Regions from separate parts of the Micromonospora terminaliae genome, predicted to be linked through region 3. Evidence: riboswitches for the same ligand, from Rfam matches in the RefSeq annotation. Region 3 holds a riboswitch; each other region holds the start of a gene.
The links. A riboswitch is a leader RNA that binds a small molecule or an ion and turns the genes downstream of it on or off. The one in region 3 is predicted to bind cyclic di-AMP.

Region 1: another riboswitch for cyclic di-AMP. It lies ahead of GCE86_RS03865 (C39 family peptidase); the one in region 3 lies ahead of GCE86_RS25985 (C40 family peptidase).
Region 2: another riboswitch for cyclic di-AMP. It lies ahead of GCE86_RS12625 (LysM peptidoglycan-binding domain-containing protein); the one in region 3 lies ahead of GCE86_RS25985 (C40 family peptidase).
Region 4: another riboswitch for cyclic di-AMP. It lies ahead of GCE86_RS28410 (coiled-coil domain-containing protein); the one in region 3 lies ahead of GCE86_RS25985 (C40 family peptidase).

What each region holds. Positions count from the first base shown of each region.
Region 1 covers NZ_CP045309.1:851,846-856,938, reverse strand. Annotated here, with positions in the region: gene GCE86_RS03875 (CDP-glycerol glycerophosphotransferase family protein) at 1-893, shown strand, start outside; gene GCE86_RS03870 (alpha/beta fold hydrolase) at 904-1,656, opposite strand; gene GCE86_RS03865 (C39 family peptidase) at 1,762-2,610, opposite strand; cyclic di-AMP (ydaO/yuaA leader) riboswitch at 2,811-2,952, opposite strand; gene GCE86_RS03860 (hypothetical protein) at 3,280-4,047, opposite strand; gene GCE86_RS03855 (hypothetical protein) at 4,193-4,666, opposite strand; gene GCE86_RS03850 (acyltransferase family protein) at 4,795-5,093, opposite strand, start outside.
Region 2 covers NZ_CP045309.1:2,806,600-2,811,692, reverse strand. Annotated here, with positions in the region: gene GCE86_RS12635 (LLM class flavin-dependent oxidoreductase) at 1-16, opposite strand, end outside; gene GCE86_RS12630 (glycoside hydrolase family 3 protein) at 181-2,013, shown strand; cyclic di-AMP (ydaO/yuaA leader) riboswitch at 2,158-2,327, shown strand; gene GCE86_RS12625 (LysM peptidoglycan-binding domain-containing protein) at 2,329-2,985, shown strand; gene GCE86_RS12620 (YbaB/EbfC family nucleoid-associated protein) at 3,103-3,561, shown strand; gene GCE86_RS12615 (M4 family metallopeptidase) at 3,756-5,093, opposite strand, start outside.
Region 3 covers NZ_CP045309.1:5,636,185-5,641,277, reverse strand. Annotated here, with positions in the region: gene GCE86_RS25995 (pyridoxamine 5'-phosphate oxidase family protein) at 1-226, opposite strand, end outside; gene dcd (dCTP deaminase) at 305-883, shown strand; gene GCE86_RS25985 (C40 family peptidase) at 944-1,981, opposite strand; cyclic di-AMP (ydaO/yuaA leader) riboswitch at 1,995-2,130, opposite strand; gene GCE86_RS25980 (N-acetylmuramoyl-L-alanine amidase) at 2,339-4,369, shown strand; gene GCE86_RS25975 (NlpC/P60 family protein) at 4,434-5,093, opposite strand, start outside.
Region 4 covers NZ_CP045309.1:6,118,841-6,123,933, reverse strand. Annotated here, with positions in the region: gene GCE86_RS28425 (DUF305 domain-containing protein) at 9-632, opposite strand; gene GCE86_RS28420 (DUF6153 family protein) at 714-1,136, opposite strand; gene GCE86_RS28415 (YibE/F family protein) at 1,332-2,612, shown strand; cyclic di-AMP (ydaO/yuaA leader) riboswitch at 2,766-2,896, shown strand; gene GCE86_RS28410 (coiled-coil domain-containing protein) at 2,901-3,920, shown strand; gene GCE86_RS28405 (carbonic anhydrase) at 3,985-4,647, opposite strand; gene GCE86_RS28400 (helix-turn-helix transcriptional regulator) at 4,855-5,093, shown strand, end outside.

The DNA of each region.
Region 1 (5,093 bases), 1.9 Mb from region 3:
ACGGGGCGAAGAACAGCCACTGCATCCGCTTCTCGCAGCTCACCCACGTGCAGCTGCACCACGGCGACAGCGACAAGGCGCCCAGCGTCAACCCGGTCTCGGCGATCTTCGACCGGATCTTCGTGGCCGGTCCGGCCGCGATCGAGCGGTACGCCCGGGCCGGCGTGGAGATCCCCGCCGAGAAGTTCGTCGTGGTCGGCCGCCCCCAGGTCGAGGCCATCGAGGTACGCCGGGAGCCGGTCACCGGCCTCGCCCACCCGACCGTGCTCTACACCCCCACGTGGACCGGTCACCACGCCGACGCCGACTACTGCTCCCTGCCGGTGGCCGAGACGATGATCCGCCGGCTGCTCGACCGGGGCGCGACGGTGATCCTGCGCGCGCACCCGTACACCGCGCAGAACCCGGCCTCGGCGCGGCAGCTCGCCCGCCTCACCGAGCTGCTCTCCGCCGACCGGGCCCGGACCGGCCGGCCGCACCTGTGGGGTGCCGCCGCCGGCCGCGAGCTGACCCTCACCGAGTGCGTCAACCGCGCCGACGCGCTGGTCTCGGACGTGTCCGGGGTGATCTCCGACTGGCTCTACTCGGGCAAGCCGTACGCGGTCACCGACATGGGCGTCGACGGTGTGCACTTCGTCGAGCGGTTCCCCCTCGCCGGCTCCGGCTACGTGCTGCGCCGGGACATGTCCAACGTGGACGAGGTGCTGACCGAGCTGCTGGACACCGACCCGAAGGCGGCGGCCCGCTGGGTCACCCGGTCCCGCTACCTCGGCGACTTCCCCGCCGAGTCGTACGCCGAGGTGTTCCTCGACGCCGCCCGGCGGGAGCTCGCGCCGGGCCGGACGGTGCCTGCCCCGCGAGCCGGTGCGCCGCTCCCCTCTCCCGCCGCCTGACCGTCGCCGGTCAGAGGTGGTCGTCGAGGAGGGCGAGCACCGCCGCCGGGTCCTCGACGTGCGCGTTGTGGCCCAGGCCGGGCAGGGTGGCGACCGGGACGCCCAGCTCCTTGAGCTGCGCGTCGGTCACCATCGGATCCAGCTCCCCACGCGCCAGCAGCACCGGGACGTCGACCGCGGCGAGCAACGCGGGCAGCCGCGGCTCCCCCACCGCGAAGGCTGCCGGATCCATGGCCAGCCGCCAGCGGCCGTCCTCGCGGCGCAGCCCCGCCTCCACCACCGGATGGTCGGGGGCGAAGAGCCCGGCCAGCCCGGAGACCCGCAGGTAGCGGCGGGCGGCCTCGTCCCGGGTGGCGAACCAGGTGACCGGGCGGTCGGCCAGCTCGCGGGCCTTCGCCAGGTCGGCCGGAGACCACACGGCCTTGATGCCGAGCCCGACCACCGCGTCGACGGGCAGGCGCCGCGACCGCGCGGCCAGTGCCAGCGCCACCACCCCGCCGAGCGAGTGGCCGAGCAGCACGAGCCGGTCGCGGGGACCGAGCCGCTCGGCCACCGGGCCGAGCCCCTCGACCAGCCGCCGGGCCAGGCCGTCGAAGGAGTACCCGGGCAGCGGGGGTGACCAGCCGTGACCGGCCAGGTCGGGGGCGAGCCAGCGCCCCGCCCAGGAGTGCTCCAGCAGCGGCGCCCAGGGCAGCCACACCTCGCCGGTGGCGCCCATGCCGTGCAGGAGCAGCAGATGGCGGGTACCCGTTTCGTCGCCCATAGGCCGCAGTGTGCCACCGGACGGACACCACGCGCGAGAGCAGCGGGCACGACGACGTCGGGCACCGGCTCCAGGGAGCCGGTGCCCGACGGGGGAAAGCTGCGATCAGGCGGAGTAGCCGCGGGTGGCGGCCCAGTTCGCCAGGTCGATGGTGCTGATCCAGTACTCGGGCAGCGCCGGGTTCGCCGAGTCGGCGATCCGGACGGTGCGGCCGTCGTTCTTGTAGCCGATCACCGCGATGTAGTGGCCGCCCGGGAACGAGTGCCAGCCGCCGTCGGTGTCGGTGGCGTCGCCGGCGATGTTGACCACCACGCCCCGCCCGTCGGTGATCGCCTTGACCACGTCCGCCTGGAGCTGGTCCATCTCCGCCGGGCTCGCCGAGCCGCCGAACATGTGGGTCCGGTACGGGTTGCCCTTGACCATCTGGTTCAGGCCCCGGGTGGTGTCCTCGGCGGAGTTGGTGCCGTTCTCGCCGGCGTTCAGCGGGGCGATCATGGCGTCCTGGGTGGTCTCCACGCCGCTCGCGCTGAGGGCGTTGCGCACCGCGGCCGGGCCGCAGTTCCAGTAGGCGGTCTGCGCCTCGTAGGTGTAGTCGAGCACCTTCGTCGACGGCGGCTTCGGCTTCGCCTTCGGGGTGGTGTCCGGGTCGGCGGTGGCCTTGGCCGCGGCCTTCACGGCCGACGGCGACGCGCTCGGCGAGACGGACGGCGACGGGACGGCGGCCCGGGCCTCGCCGCGGCTGGCGACCTCACCGAGGCGCGAGCCGAGCTCGGCGACGGCGGCGGTGTTCTCCTGGCGGGCCGGGGTGTCGGCGTTGTCGGTGGCGGCGAGGGCCGCGCTGGTGCCGCCGGCCAGCACGAGCGCCGCGGCGGAGCCGGCGATGATCTGGTACGGGCGCTCGGTCACGAGACGGCGCAGCTGACGCTTCAGGTGGTGCTTCACGGGTTCCTCCACGGGGGCGTGCGCGGCACACACCGGCCCCACGCGCGGAGGAACTCACACGCGCTGGCGGGGCGGGTCGCCGCGGAAAGGGAGCGCCCGGGGAGCCGGGCGGTCGGGGCGGTTGCCGGGTCCGGTCGCCGTCAGGCGAGCGCCGGCACCAGGATGCCGTGGAGGCGGGGGGACGAACGGGGGGTGCTGAGCACGAGGAATGGCACTCCTTCCAGAACCGCCGACCGGGTTAGCTGACGGATTCGGGCGGGAAGTTCGCCCTACCGCGGGCCGTGGCCCGCGGATTCACCCCGGTGTTGCTGTGGTTCCCCGGTTCGTGAAAGCACGATTAGGCGGGTCGGCGCGGCGTCGCCTCTTGCGATCGGAAACCGCTCCGGACGCGCCGACACTACCGGTGGGTACCTCGCCTGCCAAGCACTCCCACCTGCGTAAACCTCCGATGCGACTACAGATTTCGGAACAGTCCGTCACTGACTTCACTCAATGGGACGAGCAGTTCCGGCGGCACCGTGCGGCGAAAAGCGGACATCCGGTGGCGAGCATCCCGGAATTGCGGTGCACGGACGCACCGCCTGCCCCCGGATGACCGTTTCCCCGGGCCGGGTGACCGGGCTCACGGTTTTCGGATAACGATTCGGCCGAATTCGCCGCCGCACCGGGCCGATCCGAGGGTCAGCCGGCGCGGGCCGGACGCCAGCGGGCGCCCGCGACGGCGGCGGGCGCCGCGACCGGGGTTGTCGCCGGCGTGACGCCGTTCGCCGGAGCCGGACGGAGGGCGCCGGTGGCCGCGTACGCCTCCGCGGCCAGGGTGCGGGCCGCCTCGGCGGCCAGTTCGGCGTCCCGCCACGCCCGCCGCTCCCGCTCGGCGGCCGCCGCCCAACCGGCCCGGCGGGCCTCGCGTACCGCCCGGGCCAGGACGATCTCCTGCTCGGCCGGGTGCCGGCGCGGGTCCCACCCGTTGCGGTGGGCCAGCACGTCGGCGAGCTGCCGGGCGCTCAGGTCGCCCCGCCAGTGCGCCGTCATGGCGGCGTGGTGCAGCCACCGCTCCCGGGCCGCGTACTCGGCCGGCGTGCGCGGGGTCTGCGGCGCGGGCAGCGCGCCGGCGTTGGCGAACCGGCGGGCGGCGGCCTCGGCCTCGTCGAACGCCCGCCAGGCCCGGTCGGCCTCGTCCTGGGCGGCGGCCCACTGCTCACGGCGCCGCCGGGCGGTCTGCCGGGCGCCGGCGGCGGCCACCGCCACCTCGTCGGCGTACCGGCGCAGGTCGGCCAGGCGGGCGGCCTCCTCGGCGGCCGGGTCGGACGGCGGCTCGGGCGCCGTGTCCCGCTCGGGGCGGGCGACGAGTGCGGCGAGCACGCCGAGGGCGAGCACGAGCAGGGCCGACCAGATCGCGGCGGCCTCGGGAACCTCGGTCAGGAAACGGTAGAGAACGGTCTGCGACATGGTCGGCACCTCACGGGGGAGATCGTGGTGGAGAGGTGTCCGCACGACCGGCGCCGAAGCGGCGGCGACGCGTGCCGCCGGGCCGCGCACGGGCGGGTGCGGGGGTGAGGTTCGGTGCGTGCTCGGGCGCGGGGCCCGCGACGGGTCAGCGGGCGGGCGGTGCCCGGGAGCCGACCGTGGCCGGGACGAGCCCCGCCGGGACGAGCGGCCGGTCCGCCGGGCGGGGCACGGCCACGGGGCGGTCCGCCGTGCGGGTGACGGGCGCGAGCGCCGCCAGCGGTCCGGGTTCACCGGCCGGCCGGGCCGGCCCGTCGACGGCGTCGCCGCGGAGGCCAGGGGCGGCGGCGTGAACGGCCCCGCCCCGGGAGGCCGGCCCGCGCACCGAGTCGGCGGCTGTCCCGTCGGCTCCAGCCTGGAGATGCGGCCCGGTGGCGGCCCGGAGGGCCGGACCCTCGGCGGAGGCCACCACGGTGGGGGCCGTCGGTGCGGTCGCCGCCCCGCCCAGCGGCAGCGTCGCCGTGCCGAACGAGCAGGCGACGAGCACGGCCAGGGTGGCCAGCGTCCGGGCGGTCCAGCGCGCCACCCACCACAGCGGACAGGTGAGCGCGATCGGCAGCACGGGTACAAACTACCGTCGATCCCGCCACACCGCACCGCCGCCGCGCGTGTCGCACCGGCCCGCAGGCGCGGCACCGGCCAGGGTGGACGGGTGCCGGCTGCGGCGACGCCGGGTGGGACCTGCCCGGCTCACGCCGGGTCGCGCCGCCCGGCGTACTCGACGGGCCTGGTGGCGGTGTCCGGGGCCGCGCGTGGGGCGGGAACGGAGGGCGCCGGCGCGGCGGCCGCCCGCGCCGGACGGGCCCGGCGCGACGGGCCGAGGCGGCGCATCATCGGCATCTCCACCCAGCGGTGCAGCGCCGCGGCGAGCAGGAGGTTGAGCAGCAGGAAGCCGAGCACGGCGAGCGGCCCCCACCACCCGCGCAGGCCGGTGCCCCAGTCGCCGGTGAGCCGCAGCACGGTCATCATGACCAGCACGTGCACCAGGT
Region 2 (5,093 bases), 2.8 Mb from region 3:
GTCCGTGGTCGCTCATGCCTCGCCGCCTCGTCCCGATCTTGCGCGAACCCTGCCACCGTAGCCCGCGCCGCCGCCCGCCCGCCCGGCGGTTCCGGAACCGGCACGGATTGTTCACAGTCGATGCCCGTGGGCATATGGTGCGGGTGCACGGCCCCAGCGTTCCTCCGGAAGGAGCGACCCGTGATCCCTCACCGCCACCCCCGTCCCCTCGGTCTCGCCGTCCTGCTCGTCGCGGTCACCGCCCTGGCCGCGCCCGCCCCGGCCACCGCGGCCGGCCTGCCGTACCAGGACCCGACGTTGCCCGTCGCCACCCGCGTCGCCGACCTGCTCGCCCGAATGAACCTCGACGAGAAGCTGGGCCAGATGACCCAGGCGGAGCGCGGCGCGGTCACCGCGAGCGACCTCACCACGTACCGGCTCGGCTCGGTCCTCTCCGGCGGCGGCTCCGCGCCCGCGCCGAACACCGCCACGTCCTGGGCCGACATGTACGACGGCTTCCAGCGCGCCGCCCTGGCCACCCCGCTCGGCATCCCGATGATCTACGGCGTCGACGCCGTGCACGGGCACAACAACGTGTACGGGGCGACCATCTTCCCGCACAACATCGGCCTCGGCGCGACCCGCGACCCCGCGCTGGTCCAGCAGATCGGCCAGGCCGTCGCCGAGGAGATCACGGGCACCGGTGTGGACTGGAACTTCGCTCCCTGCCTCTGCGTGGCCCGCAACGACCGGTGGGGCCGCACCTACGAGTCGTTCGGCGAGACCCCGGACCTGCCGGCGAGCATGTCCACCCTGGTCACCGGCCTCCAGGGTGCCAACCTCGGCGGGCCCACGTCGGTGCTCGCCACCGCCAAGCACTACCTCGGCGACGGCGGCACCACCGGCGGCGACGACCAGGGCGACACCCAGCTCAGCGAGGCCGACCTGCGCGCCATCCACCTGCCCCCGTTCCAGGCCGCGGTCCAGCGCGGCGTCGGCTCGGTGATGATCTCCTACAGCAGCTGGAACGGGGTCAAGCTGCACGGCCACCGTTACCTGATCACCGACGTCCTCAAGGGGGAGCTGGGCTTCTCCGGCTTCGTGGTCTCCGACTGGAACGGCATCGACCAGATCGACGGCGCCACCGGCTTCACCGCCGCCGAGGTCAGCGCCGCCGTCAACGCCGGCATCGACATGGTGATGGTGCCGACGGCCTGGAAGAGCTTCCTCAGCACCCTGCGGGCCGAGGTGCAGAACGGACACGTGCCGATGAGCCGGATCGACGACGCCAACCGCCGCATCCTCACGAAGAAGTTCGAGCTGGGCCTCTTCGAGCGGCCGTACACGGATCGGAGCTGGACCTCGACGGTGGGCGGCGCCGCGCACCGCGCGCTGGCCCGCCAGGCCGTCCGCCAGTCCCAGGTGCTGCTCAAGAACGACGGCGGCGTGCTGCCGCTGGCCCGCGACAACAACAAGATCTTCGTGGCGGGGAAGAACGCCGACAACATCGGCAACCAGAGCGGCGGGTGGACGATCTCCTGGCAGGGCTCGTCCGGCGCCGTCACCCCGGGCACCACCATCCTCCAGGGCATCCGCGCGGCGGCCGGTCCGACCACGACGGTCACGTACAACCAGCGCGGCACCGGCATCGACAAGACCTACCGGGCGGCGATCGCGGTGGTCGGCGAGACGCCGTACGCCGAGGGCCAGGGCGACCGCACCGGCAGCATGAGCCTGGACCGCGAGGACCTACGTACCATCACGACGCTGCGCAACTCGGGCGTGCCGGTGATCGTGGTGCTGGTCAGCGGCCGGCCGCTGGACGTGGCCGCCGAGCTGCCACGGTGGAACGCGCTGCTGGCCGCCTGGCTGCCCGGCACGGAGGGCGGCGGCGTGGCCGACGTCCTCTTCGGCGGGTACGCGCCGACCGGCAAACTGCCGATGACCTGGATGAACTCGGTCAGCCAGCAGCCCATCAACGCAGGCGACGGCAAGGTCCCGCTCTTCCCGCAGGGATACGGCCGGACCTACTGAGCCGCCCCTCAATAAGCCCCCTTCGGACGGTCCGCAACTCGAATGGGCCGACCTTCGCTCGGCCGGGTGAAGAACTTCACAAGAAGTGGGCGTTCGGCGCAAAACGTTCCTAACGTCGTTTCCGTTCGCGATCGCGGACACCACGGGCCGGCAACGCCTAATCCCGCCGCCGGCCCGGTGGTACCTGGACCTCGGGCGGGAGCGGGGGACCCACGTTCCTCGGTGCACGACACCTCGGGGTGAAGCCGCCACCGGCGGCCGGGCTCCTCGGCCCGAACCCGACAGCTCACCTCGTCGGCGTGGAGGAAAACTCACATGGCAACTGATCACGTCGCCCGTCACCGCCGGACCGCGCAACGTCGCACCACCGTCGGAGCGCTCGTCGTCGGCGCGGCCACCGGCGCCGCCGCCCTTCTCGGCCCGGCCGCCCCGGCCAGCGCCGCGGGCGTGAACTGGGACGCCGTCGCCCAGTGCGAGTCCGGCGGCAACTGGCACATCAACACCGGCAACGGCTACTACGGCGGGCTCCAGTTCTCCCGGAGCACCTGGAACGGCTACGGCGGCCAGAAGTACGCCAGCCGGGCCGACCTGGCCAGCCGGAGCGAGCAGATCGCCATCGCCGAGAAGGTCCTCGACGGGCAGGGCATCGGCGCCTGGCCGGTCTGCGGCAAGAAGGGCGGCTCCACCAAGAAGTACGCCAGCAAGGACTCGGGCGCGAAGAAGTCCACGAAGAAGGCCACCTCGGAGCGGTCCTCGCACAGCTACCGGCCGACCACCCGCGGCGAGCGGCGCGTCGCGCCGAGCACCGGCGGTGCCGGAAGCTACCTGGTCCGGCCCGGGGACACCCTCTCCGGGATCGCCGCCGCGAAGCACGTCGCCGGGGGTTGGCACGGCCTGTACGAGCGCAACCGGACCGTGGTCGGCGACAACCCGGGCCTCATCTTCCCGGGCCAGCGGCTGCGCCTGCGCTGACGCCATACCGGTGCGCCGCACCACGAAACGCCCGGCCGGGGTTCCCGGCCGGGCGTTCGGCGTCGGGGCCGGTTGCTATCGTCACGGTGCTCGGAAAGACGTGAAGAAAGCGCGGATATGACCAACGATTCGTTCTCCGCGGCCGCGAGCCTCGACGAGCTGCTGACCAGGACGCAGCAGGCGCTGTCCGCCATGCGGTCCCGGGCCGCCGAGCACGCCGACGGCGCGCCGGGCGAGCTGCTCCGGGCCGAGGGCGGCGCGGCCGGCGGCCGGGTCCGTGCCGTCGCCGTCCAGGGTGGCCGGCTGGAGTCCGTCACCGTCGACCCGGAGCTGGCCGGGGAACCCCTGGACGCCCTGTGCGGGCACGTCGTGACGGCCGTGAACGCGGCCCTCACCGAGCTGGACGCCCGGGTGAGCGCCTCGGCCCGGGCCGACGTGGACGCCCTCGCGGCGCGGCTCGGTGCCCTGCCGGAGCAGTCCGCACGGGACATGGAGCGGTTCAGCCGGGCCATGGAGGGCGTGGCGGCCCGGATCCGCCGCGACGGCGCCGGATCCGGCGCGGGCCGCCCGGCCTGACCGCGCCGCGCCCGCGCCGGCGTGTCTCGGGAACGACGAAGCGGCCGGCCGCCTCGGGAACGACGAAGCCGCCGGCCTGTCTCGGGAACGACGAAGCGGCCGGCCGCCTCGGGAACGACGAAGCCGCCGGCCTGTCTCGGGAACGACGAAGCGGCCGGCCGTCGGGAGGACGACGGCCGGCCGCTCCGGTGTGGTCAGCTCAGGGTGACCGCGGTGTCGTCGACGACGAAGGAGGTCTGCAGGGAGCTGTCCTCCACGCCGCTGAACGAGATGGTGGCGGTGGTGCCGGCCAGCGACGAGATGTCGAAGGACCGCTGCACGTAGCCGGTGGCCTTGTTGAGGTTGGAGTAGGTGGCCAGGGTGGTGCTGCCCGCCTTCACGGTCAGCTTGTCGTAGGCGGTGGTCGTGGTCGACTCCGCGCTGTCGATGTGCAGCCAGAAGCTCAGCGTCGCGCGGCAGCCCGCCGGGATCGTCACCGACTGGCTGAGCGTGTCGGTGTGGGTCGTGCCGTAGCCGTCGAGCCATGCCTTGTAGGAGCCGCCGTGCGCCGCCTGGCTGGTGGAGTTGGTGATGACGCCGGAGGAGGCGGTCCAGCTCACGTTGCCCGACTCGAAGCCGGGGTTGGCCAGCTTCTGGCCGGTGCAGCTGCCCGAGGGCGGGGTGGTCGTGGTGGTCGGGGTGGGCGTCGGGGTGCCGCCCGTGCAGGTCGCCTCACCGGTCTGCGCCGGCACGCTGATCGCGTTCCAGGCGGCCTTGACCGCGTTGAACTCGGTGCAGCTGGTCGGGTAGAGGTTCTTCGCCGCCTGCAGCGTCCAGACCCGGTACTTCAGGTACGAGGAGGACGAGGTCTTTAGCAGCATGGCGTTGTACATGATCTTCATGGCCTTCTGGATGCCGAGGCCGGTGACGCTGCTGCCGTTGCAGGTGGAGCTGGCCGGCTGCCCGTTGGTCGGGCTGCTGCCGTTGGCCAGCAGGTAGAACCAGTGGTTGCCGGGGCCGGCCGCGGCGTGCACCTCGGTGCCGGGGATGCTGCTGGAGTAGCAGTTCGGGTCGCCGAGCGCCGACGGGTTGTACATGTTGCGGATCGGCCCGCTGCCCACCAGGTTGACCTTCTCGCCGACCAGGAAGTCGGGAGCGTCGTAGCTGGACGGCTCGTTGGCGAACCACTCGGTGGCCGCGCCGAAGGTGTCGGCGACGAACTCCTGGGTGCCGCCGCCCGAGATGCCACCCGGGGTGTGGTCGTCGATGCCGTGGCCGATCTCGTGGGCCACCACGTCGAGCGAGCCGATCCACTGGCCCGCGGTGTTCTTGCCGATCTGGACCTGGGTGCCGTCGTAGTAGGCGTTCTGGTCGTTCAGGCCCACGCGGATCGGCCAGTAGCCGCCGTTGCCGTCGGCGCCGTTGCGGCCCAGCCACTGGGCGAGCATCTTGTGCTCGGTCTGCGCGGCGAACAGCGCGTCGACGCAGCCGGTCTCCCGGTTGGTGGCGGTGCCGTTGCCCCAGACGTCGTCGGAGCCGCTGAACGTGGTGTT
Region 3 (5,093 bases):
GGGCGTAGCGGCCGTCGCGTTCGAGGTCGCGGCGCTTGGGTGAGTCGATGACGAAGCACCAGAGGCCGTCGTCGGTGAGGACCGGGGAGACCGGGTGCACGCGCGGGCCGCCGTCGGCGCGGACCGTGGCGAGGTAGCCGAAACCCGGCCCGTACTGCTGCAACAGGAGGCGGATCTCGTCGGCGAGTCGGGGCTCGTCGGCGGCGAATTCGGACCAGGAAGCCATGCGGACATTCTATCGAACAGGTGTACGAAGATGTAGTCCGACACGCAGGTCACCCGTACCGGTCGCTATGGTGTTCCGATGCTGCTCTCCGACCGCGACCTGGTCTCCGAGATCAAGGCGGGCACGCTCGCGCTGGAGCCCTTCGAGCCCACGCTGGTGCAGCCGTCCAGCATCGACGTCCGTCTGGACCGCCTGTTCCGCGTCTTCAACAACCATCTCTACACACACATCGACCCGTCCGTGCAGCAGGACGACCTCACCTCGATGGTGGAGGTGGCCGAGGGCCAGCCGTTCGTGCTGCACCCGGGCGAGTTCGTGCTCGCCTCCACGCTGGAGGTGATCTCGCTGGGCGACCAGCTCGCCGGGCGCCTGGAGGGCAAGTCCAGCCTGGGCCGGCTCGGCCTGCTCACCCACTCCACCGCCGGCTTCATCGACCCCGGCTTCTCCGGTCACGTCACGCTGGAACTGTCCAACGTGGCGAACCTGCCGATCACGCTCTGGCCGGGCATGAAGATCGGCCAGCTCTGCATCTTCCGGCTCTCGTCGCCGGCCGAGCACCCGTACGGCTCGGCCGTCTACGGTTCGCGCTACCAGGGGCAGCGCGGCCCCACCCCGAGCCGGTCCTGGCAGAACTGGCGGACCTGGCCGACCCGCTGACCGACCGGCACGCCGGAACGGCGCAGGGACCCCCGCGGCACGGGAGCCCCTGCGGACCGGTCAGCCCGGGCGGCCGTAGCTGTTGATCTGGCCGTCGTCGACGCGCTTCATGGTGATCGGCTTGCCGGACTGGGAGGCGTGCACCACCCAGCCGTCACCGACGTACATACCGACGTGGTGCAGGTCGCTGTAGTAGAAGACGAGATCACCGGCGCGCAGCTCGCTCCGGCTCACCCGCCTGGTCACGTCGTGCTGCTGCCGTGCGTTGTGCGGCAGCGAGACGCCGGCCTTGGCCCAGGCCGCCATGGTGAGGCCGGAGCAGTCGTAGTGGTCCGGCCCGGCGGCGCCCCAGACGTAGATCTTGCCGATCTGGGCGCAGGCGAACTTGACCGCGACGCCGGCCGGGCCACCGGGGTAGCCGGCGGGGCACGGCGCCGGTCGCAGCGGGCCGCCGCCACCGTTGCCGTAGACCTTGAGGCGCAGCTTCTGCAGCTTGGCGATCTCGGCGTCGATCTGCTTCTTCTTGGCCGCGAGCTGGGCCTCGGTGCGCGCCAGCCCGGCGATCATCTCGTCGAGCGGCCGCTTCTTGGCCGCGAGGTCGTCGCGCAGCTCGGCGACGGCGCGTACCTGCTGCTGCTGGCGGTTCGCGAAGCGGTCGAGCAGGGCGAGGCCGTCGACCAGGTCGCTCGGCGACCGGCTGCCCAGCAGGGCGTTGACGGTGGAGAGGTTGTTGTCGCCCTTGTAGGCGTCGGCGGCGAGCCCGCCCACCTGACCGAGGGCGGCGTCCACCCGGGCCTGGAGCGGGGCGATCTGCTTGGCCAGCGCGTCGGCCTGCTTCCGCTTGGCGGCGAGCTGCTCGCGGGTGGCGTTGACCTGTTCGATGATCGGTTCGAGCTTGTTCCAGTCCTCGTCGATCTGGCGCTCGATCTCGGCGACCGACGGGTCGGCGTGTGCCGCCGTGGCGCCGCCGGTCAGGACGACGGCGGTGCCCACCAGAGCGGCGAGGGCGGTGGTGAAGCGGGACCAGCGGGAACGCGGCGCAGCCGTCGAGCGGTCGACCGACCGGCCCGACGGTGGCCGCGGGGCATGGTGTGCCACCGGGCTTCCGTACTCCTTCTTCCTGGCCGCCTACCGGGTTAGCTGACGGGTTCGGGCGGGAAGGGAGCCGCCCTACCGCAGTGGCTGCGGATTCACCCCAGGTACCTGGGTCCCCGGTTCGCCCGCGGGCGACTCGGCGGTGTCGGACCGTCACCACCCGGGATGGACGGTGAAACCGCCGGTCGACGATTGACCAGAGTAGAGAGCGTCGTTATCGTTCCGCAACCCAAAGCGCCGTGACACACCGTACGTGAAGGTTTTCTTCACGAGAGATTACTTGCTGGAAAGGTATTGACCCGGAGGGTGCGCGGGGTGAGGGTGGGGACGCAGTGACCCCCATCCCTGTCTGGAGGTTCGATGCACCTCACACCCCCGCCGTCGGGCAGACGGATGCTGCTGGCAGCCGCTGTCGCGGCTGCCACCGCACTCGTGGCGACCGGATCGGTCGCCGCCGAACCGCTCACCACCCAACCCGCCACCGACCGCCAGGACCAGTACGCCGCCGCCGCGGCGGAGTACGGCGTGCCGCAGAGCGTCCTGCTCGGCGTCTCGTACCTGGAGTCCCGCTGGGACACCCACCCGGGCCAGCCGAGCACCAGCGGCGGCTACGGCCCGATGCACCTCACCGACGCCGAACACGTCCTCGCGACCCCGGCCAGCGGCCACGTCGACGAGGACGAGGACCCGCGGGGCGACGACTCGCGTCCGCTCACCCTCGACCCGGCCGTCGCGGCCGCGCCGACGGAGGACGTGCTGCCGCAGGCCTCCCTGCAGACGCTCGACGCCGCCGCGGCGCTCACCGGCCTCGCCGAGGAGACGCTGCGCACGGACGCCTCCGCGAACATCCGGGGCGGGGCGGCGCTGCTCGCCTCGTACCAGAAGCAGTTGGATGCTCCGGTCGGCGCCGCCACCGACCCGGCGGCCTGGTACGGCGCGGTGGCCCGCTACTCCGGCGCGGACACCGAGGACGCGGCGGCGGCCTTCGCGGACGAGGTCTACGACCAGCTCGGCCTGGGCGCGAGCCGGACCACCGACGACGGCCAGCGGGTGACCCTGGCCGCCACCACGGTGACGCCGGACCAGTCCGGGCTGCACAAGCTGGGCCTGCGCCGCGCCGAGCGGCCGGACGGCCTGGAGTGCCCGGTCCGGCTCGCCTGCGAGTGGATCCCGGCCCCCTACAAGCAGCTCAGCGCGGACCCGGGGGACTACGGCAACCACGACCTCGGGAACCGGCCGGCCCAGCAGAAGATCGAGTACATCGTCATCCACGACACCGAGGGCTACTTCGGCCCGAGCGTGAACCTGGTGAAGGACCCGACCTACCTGGGCTGGCACTACACGCTGCGTTCGGTGGACGGCTACGTCGCCCAGCACATCAAGGCCAAGGACGTCGGCTGGCACGCCGGCAACTGGTACGTCAACGCCAAGTCCATCGGGCTGGAGCACGAGGGCTTCGCCGGGCACGGCACCTGGTACACCGAGGCGATGTACCGGGCCTCGGCCAAGCTGGTCCGGCACCTGGCGCTGAAGTTCCAGATCCCGCTGGACCGGCAGCACATCATCGGCCACGACAACGTGCCCGGCACCACCGCCGGCACCGTGGCCGGCATGCACTGGGACCCGGGCCCGTACTGGGACTGGTCGCACTACTTCGACCTCATGAAGGCGCCGTTCCACTCCACCGGCACGCCGCACACCGGCCTGGTCACCATCGACCCGGACTTCGCCACCAACCAGCCCGCCTTCACCGGTTGCAACCAGCAGCCGCCGGGCGTGCCGAAGCCCACGCCGCCGGCCGCGCCGTGCCCGCTGCGCGGCTCGTCGGCGGTCATCCTGCGGACGGCGCCGAGCGCGACCGCCCCGCTGGTCAACGACCTCGGTCTGCGACCGAACGGCACGCCGGACACCATGTACATCTCCGACCACGGCGCCCGCGCCTCGGCCGGCCAGACGTACGCCCTCGCGGACATCCAGGGTGACTGGACCGCCATCTGGTACCTCAACCAGAAGGCCTGGTTCTACAACCCGGCCTCCGCGCCGACGGCCAAGTGGGCGAACGGCTTCGTGGTGACCCCCAAGGCCGGGAAGACCACCATCCCGGTGTACGGGCGCGCCTACCCCGAGCGGGCGGCCTACCCGGCCGGGGTGCCGTACCAGACCATCTCCCCGTTGCAGTACTCCCTCTCCGCGGGCCAGCGGTACGCGGTCGGCGGGGTCCTGCCGGGCGAGTACTACCGGGCCGTCACCTTCGACGGCTCGGCGCCGGGTGACTGGACGGTCATCCGCGGCGAGAACCGGTACGTGCAGATCCAGTTCGGGCACCGCGTGATGTTCGTGAACCTCGACGACGTCCAGATCCAGCCCGCCTCCGTCGGCGGACCCGCCTGACCGACCTGACGACGAAGGCCCCCGGTCCGCGTGGACCGGGGGCCTTCGTTCTGCTCGGGGTGGATCAGTACGGCCTGCGGTAGCCGGCGACCGGCATGTAGCCCACCTTGGAGACCTGGACCGGTTTCCCGGTTCGGGGCGCGTGCACCATCAGCCCGTTGCCGAGGTAGAGCCCGACATGGTGCAGGTCGCTGTAGAAGAAGACCAGGTCACCCGGTCGGGCGTCGCTGGACGCGATCTTCCTGCCCTCGTTCCACTGCGCGCCGGTGAAGTGGGTCAGCGAGATGCCCGCCGCCTTGTAGGCGTACTGGGTGAGGCCGGAGCAGTCGAACGAGTTCGGACCGGTGGCGCCCCACACGTACGGGTCACCGACCTGCGCGCAGGCCGTCTTGATCGCGGTGCGTGCGGCGCTGCTCACCACACCGTCGATGGCCGGGCAGCCGTCCGGGCGGATCGAGGTCACCGGCAGCATCGCGGTCAGCCGCTTGATCTCGGAGTCGATCTGCTTCTTCTTCGCCGCCAGCTCGTTGCTCTGCTTCTGCTCGGTGGCGATCAGCGCGTCCAGCTTCTGCTTCTGCCGGTTGTACTTGTCGCGCACCGCGAGCACCCCGGCGATCTGCTTGCGCTGGTCGTCGGCGAGGCGGTCGAGGATGACCAGCTGCTCGGCGAGCGTGCCGGGCTTGGTGTTCACCAGCAGGGCGCCGAGGTCCTGGGACGGGCCCTG
Region 4 (5,093 bases), 480 kb from region 3:
GTCACCGGTCAGAGCCGGCCGAGCAGCTTCCGCATGGCGTCGATCTCACCCTGCTGGGTGGTGACGATCTGCCGGGCGAGCGCCGTGGCGTCCGGGTGGACACCGTCGGCGATCTCCTCCTCGGCCATGGTGATGGCGCCCTCGTGATGGGCGATCATCAAGGTCAGGAACTGCCGGTCGAAATCGGTGCCGGACGCCGCGGCCAGCTTCGCCAGTTCCGCCTCGGACATCATCCCGGACATGCCGTGGTCCATTCCCGGCATGCCGTGCCCGGCGTTCGCCGAGGGCGCCGGCCGGCCCCAGGCGGCGAGCCAGCCGGTCATGGTGGCGATCTCCGGCGCCTGGGCCGCCTTGACCTGCCCTGCCAGCCGCTTCACCTCCGGATCGGCGGCCCGGGTCTCCGCCAGCCCGGACATCTCCACGGCCTGTTGGTGGTGCGGGATCATCATCTGGGCGAACATCACGTCCGCGGCGCCGAACGAGGCCGAGACCGCGGCGCCGGGCGAGCCGGTCGCCGCCGACGGATCGTGGGCGACGGTCGGGTGGTCGGCGCCGGCGCAGGCGGACACGACCAACGCGGCCGTGAGCGCGGCGGCCAGGGCGGCCGGGCGGGCGAGGGTACGAGTGAACACGAGTGAGCCTTTCGGGTGTCGGAACGTACGCAGCGGTCGGCGGACGCGGGTACCGGTGGTCCGGTCCCCGCGTCGGGCGTCCTATCTGCGCAGCACCGACGTCGTCGCCAGGCGTAACCCGTGGGACCGCGGCGGGGCGCGTGGGCCGGTGGCGAGCCGGAGCCGGCCCCGGACCGTGGGAACGGCGCTCCGCGACCCGGCCCCCAGCAGCACGGCGAGCAGCAGCCCGACGGCGAACGCGCCCAGCACGGCCAGGCAGACGCTCCACCCGGACGGGTCGTTGCCCGGGTGGGTCAGCGGCAGCGCGCGCACCGGGCAGCCGTCGTCCCCGCAGTCCGTGGGGGTGACGGCGGCTGCGCCGTGGCCGGCGGCGTGGGCGGCCGGCGGGCCGGCCGACGCGTGCCCGCCGTGGCCGAGGGTGTGCATCGCGGTCAACCCGAGCAGCGTGCTGAGCAGCAGCAGGAGCCGGACCCACCGCCCGCTCACCGCCGTCCGCGTCGCCACGCCCTCACGGTAGCCAACCGGCCGGGCGACACGGCCCGGAACCCGCCGCCGGTCTCGTCCCCGGTGCGAACGAGCCCACCTGGCTACCATTCCGGGCGACGACCCGGCCTGCGTCCGTTCCGCCGGCACCCGGGCCGCCGGTGAACCGGCCGGCCCGGTGACACGTGTCCCGTCGCGAATCGTTGGGAGAGATGCATGGGTGCCGACCACACCCGTCCCGCGCCGTCCGCCCCGCCGGGCGTACGGCGGATCCTGGTCGCGACGGTGCTGCCGCTCTTCCTGGTCACCGTGGTCGCCGCGCTGGCGCTCTGGCCCCGGCAGGGCCCGGAACCGGCGGACGCCCCGGCACTGCCCCGCTACCACGGCACCGTGGTCCGGGTGGTGACCGAACCGTGCCCGCCGACCCCGGAGGCGCCGGACGGGTCCGCCGGACCGTGCGGGACGGTGACCGTCAGCGCCGAGCAGGGCCCGGACGCCGGCCGGCAGGTCGAGACGCCGGTTCCCGCCGGGCCCGGCGCGCCCCGGGTCGAGGTCGGCGACAAGGTGGTCCTGGTCGAGCTGATCGACCCGGCCGACCCGGCCGCGAAGACCTACAACATCGCCGAGCACCGCCGCGGCACGCCGCTGGTCTGGCTGGCGGTGCTGTTCGCCGTGGCGATCGTGGCCTTCGGGCGCTGGCGCGGGCTGGCCGCGCTCGGCGGGCTGGTGGCGAGCTTCGCCATCCTGCTCGGTTTCGTGCTGCCCGGTATCGGAGCCGGCCAGCCGCCGCTGCTCATGGCGATCGTCGGCGCCGCGCTGATCATGTTCGTGGTTCTTTACCTGACCCACGGGATCACCGCGCAGACCTCGGTGGCCGTGCTCGGCACGCTCGGCAGCCTCGTGCTGACCGGCGTGCTCGGCACCCTGGCCACCGCCGCCACCCACCTGACCGGCTTCGGCAGCGAGGACGCGACCACCCTGTCGATGTTCCAGCGCGACGTGGACCTGCACGGGCTGCTGCTGGCCGGCATCGTCATCGGCTCGCTCGGCGTGCTGGACGACGTGACGGTCACCCAGGCCGCCACGGTCACCGAACTGGCCCACGCCAACCCCGCGCTCTCCCGTCGACACCTCTACCGGGCGGCGACCCGGGTGGGCCGGGCGCACATCGCGTCGACCGTCAACACCATCGTGCTGGCGTACGCGGGCGCCTCGCTGCCGCTGCTGCTCCTGCTCGTCGCCGACTCCCGGCCGGTGAGCGAGATCCTGACGAGCGAGTTCCTGGCCCAGGAGATCGTCCGCAGCGCGGTGGCCACTCTCGGCCTGATCGCCGCCGTACCGCTGACCACCGGACTGGCCGCGGTGGTGACCACCGCCGGGCGACGCCGCACCACCGCGGCTCCGGCGGAGCCTCCGGCCCCGCGACCGCCGGCCCGACGGGACGAGGCGCTGGAGGCGCTCGGCGGCGGGGACAGGAGCACGGAAGCCGCATGGTGACACTCCGCAGCGTGACGGCGGATTTCAAACGCGATCCTGGTCACGCACGGCGAGGACGAATTCTCGCTATTGGTCGGCTTCCGGACGTAGAACACGGGTGGACTCTCGGGTAACCTCGCTGCCGGTCACCGCCGAAGGCGCGCACCCGCGCCAGCGGTGCCGCCGCCCAATCGCCCGCGGGCGAGCCGGGGAACCAGGTACATGGGGTGAATCCGCGCGAGCGGTAGGGGCCACTTCCGTCCCGAACCCGTCAGCTAACCCGGTCGGCGGCCGACGGAAGGGAACACTGTGACGGCACCCCTGCGCCGCTGGCTGACCCCCGTGGTGGCCGTGCTCGCCGCGCTGACCGTGCTGGCCGGGCCGGGCCCGGCGACGGCGGCCCCGAGCACCCCCACACCCTCGGGGCACTCCGAGGAAGACGACGACCCCCTCATCACCGAGGCCATCGACAGCGCCAACCGGGCCTACCTCCAGGCCAAGTCGAAGCTCGACAAGTCCCGCAAGCGCCAGCTCCAGCTCGCCCTGGAAGTGGAGGCGGCTCAGGGGCAACTCGACGCGTTGAGCCCGCAGGTGAGCGAGATGGCCGCCCAGTCCTACCGAACCGGCCGGATGGGCGCCATGGCCGTGCTCCTGGAGAGCAACAGCCCCGACTCGTTCGTCCGGCGGGTCGCCGCCCTCGACGAGCTGAACCTGCTGAACGCGCAGAAGCTCGCTGCCATCAACGCCGCGAAGACCCGTGCCGAGCAGGCCAAGGTCGCGCTCGACGCCGAGGTACGCGAGCAGGAGAAGCAGAAGAACGCGATGGCCCGCGAGAAGGCCGAGACGGAGAAGGCCCTCAAGCTGGTCGGCGGGATCGACTTCACCGGCGGCCTGGTCTCGGCCACCTCGCCGGTCGCCCGCATGGGCCCGGGCCGGACCGCCGACGGCGACTGGAAGCCGGAGTCGTGCAGCGAGAACGACCCGACCACCTCGGGCTGCGTCACCCCGCGCACGCTGCACGCGTACAAGGAGGTCAAGCGGGCCGGCTTCAACCGCTTCGTGGGCTGCCACCGGAACGGCGGGCCGTTCGAGCACCCGAAGGGCCGGGCCTGCGACTGGTCGCTGCAGAACAGCGGCTTCTCCCCATGGCGCACGAAGGACCAGCGGATGTACGGCAACAACGTCGCCGCCTTCCTCATCCGCAACGCCGACCGGCTCGGCATCTACTACGTGATCTGGAACCGGCAGATCTGGTTCCCGGCCACCGGCTGGAAGTCCTACAGCGGACCCTCCAACCACACCGACCACGTGCACATGTCGCTGCTCTGACGATGTGTGCAGAGAAGGGCCGGCCCGCGACGTGCGGGCCGGCCCTTCGACGTTTTCGGGCCGGTCAGCCGGCCAGCGCCGGATCCGCGGGCGCGGCCAGCGCCGGCACCGGGGTGGCCGGCGCGCCGGCCTGGGCCACCGTGCGCACCTCGCCCGCGCTGAGCCGGTACGACAGGCCGACGACGGCGCAGCGCCCGGCGGCCACCTCGCCGGCGAGCACGGCGGACCGGGCCAGCAGCGCCTCGACGGTCTGCGCGATGTGGACGTCGACGATCCCGTCGAGGTCCTCGACGCCGTCCTTCGCGGCCCGGAGCAGGCTGGGTGCGACGGCGTCCACCACCGCACCGAGGTGACCGGACGGCGACGTGCCGGTGCGGACCGCCTCGCGGGCGGCCTGGACCGCGCCGCACGAGTCGTGGCCGAGCACCACCACGAGCGGGGTGCCCAGCACGGTCACGGCGTATTCGACGCTGCCGAGCACCTCCGGGCCGGCGGTGTGGCCGGCGGTGCGGACGACGAAGAGGTCACCGAGGCCCCGGTCGAAGATGATCTCGGCGGCGAGCCGGGAGTCGGAGCAGCCGACGAGCACCGCGAACGGGTGCTGACCGTCCGCGACCGCCGCCCGGTGTCCGGCGTCCTGATTCGGATGGTGCGGGGCACCGGTGACGAACCGCCGGTTACCGGCGTAGAGCTCGGCGAGCGCCTGCTCGGGAGTGGTCGGCGGCACTGGTCCTCACCTCGTCCTCGCGCATGAAAGCCCTGGTCAGCCAGCCGGCAGCGGAGGCGGCCTCGGCACCCACGGTCACACGCAGCCAAAGGTACGTCAAGATTTACGTGATACGCATTTCATGCGTTGCATCACCCTTGACGCCGGGGCTCCGGCAGCACCCGGCGCACGAGGGCAGGACCGGCACACGCGGGAGGGGGCCATACGATGACCACCATGGCGACGACACCGGGAGCGAGAGGCAGCGGCCGGAACTGGACGTTCCTCACCAACCACGGGCACGTGCTCCTGGCCATCGCCCGCAACCCCACCGCCCGGCTGCGGGACGTGGCCGACGAGGTGGGGGTCACCGAGCGGGCCGCCCAGGCGATCGTCGCCGACCTGGAGGCCGGCGGCTACCTGCGGCGTACCCGGGTCGGGCGGCGCAACGAGTACACGGTCAACCC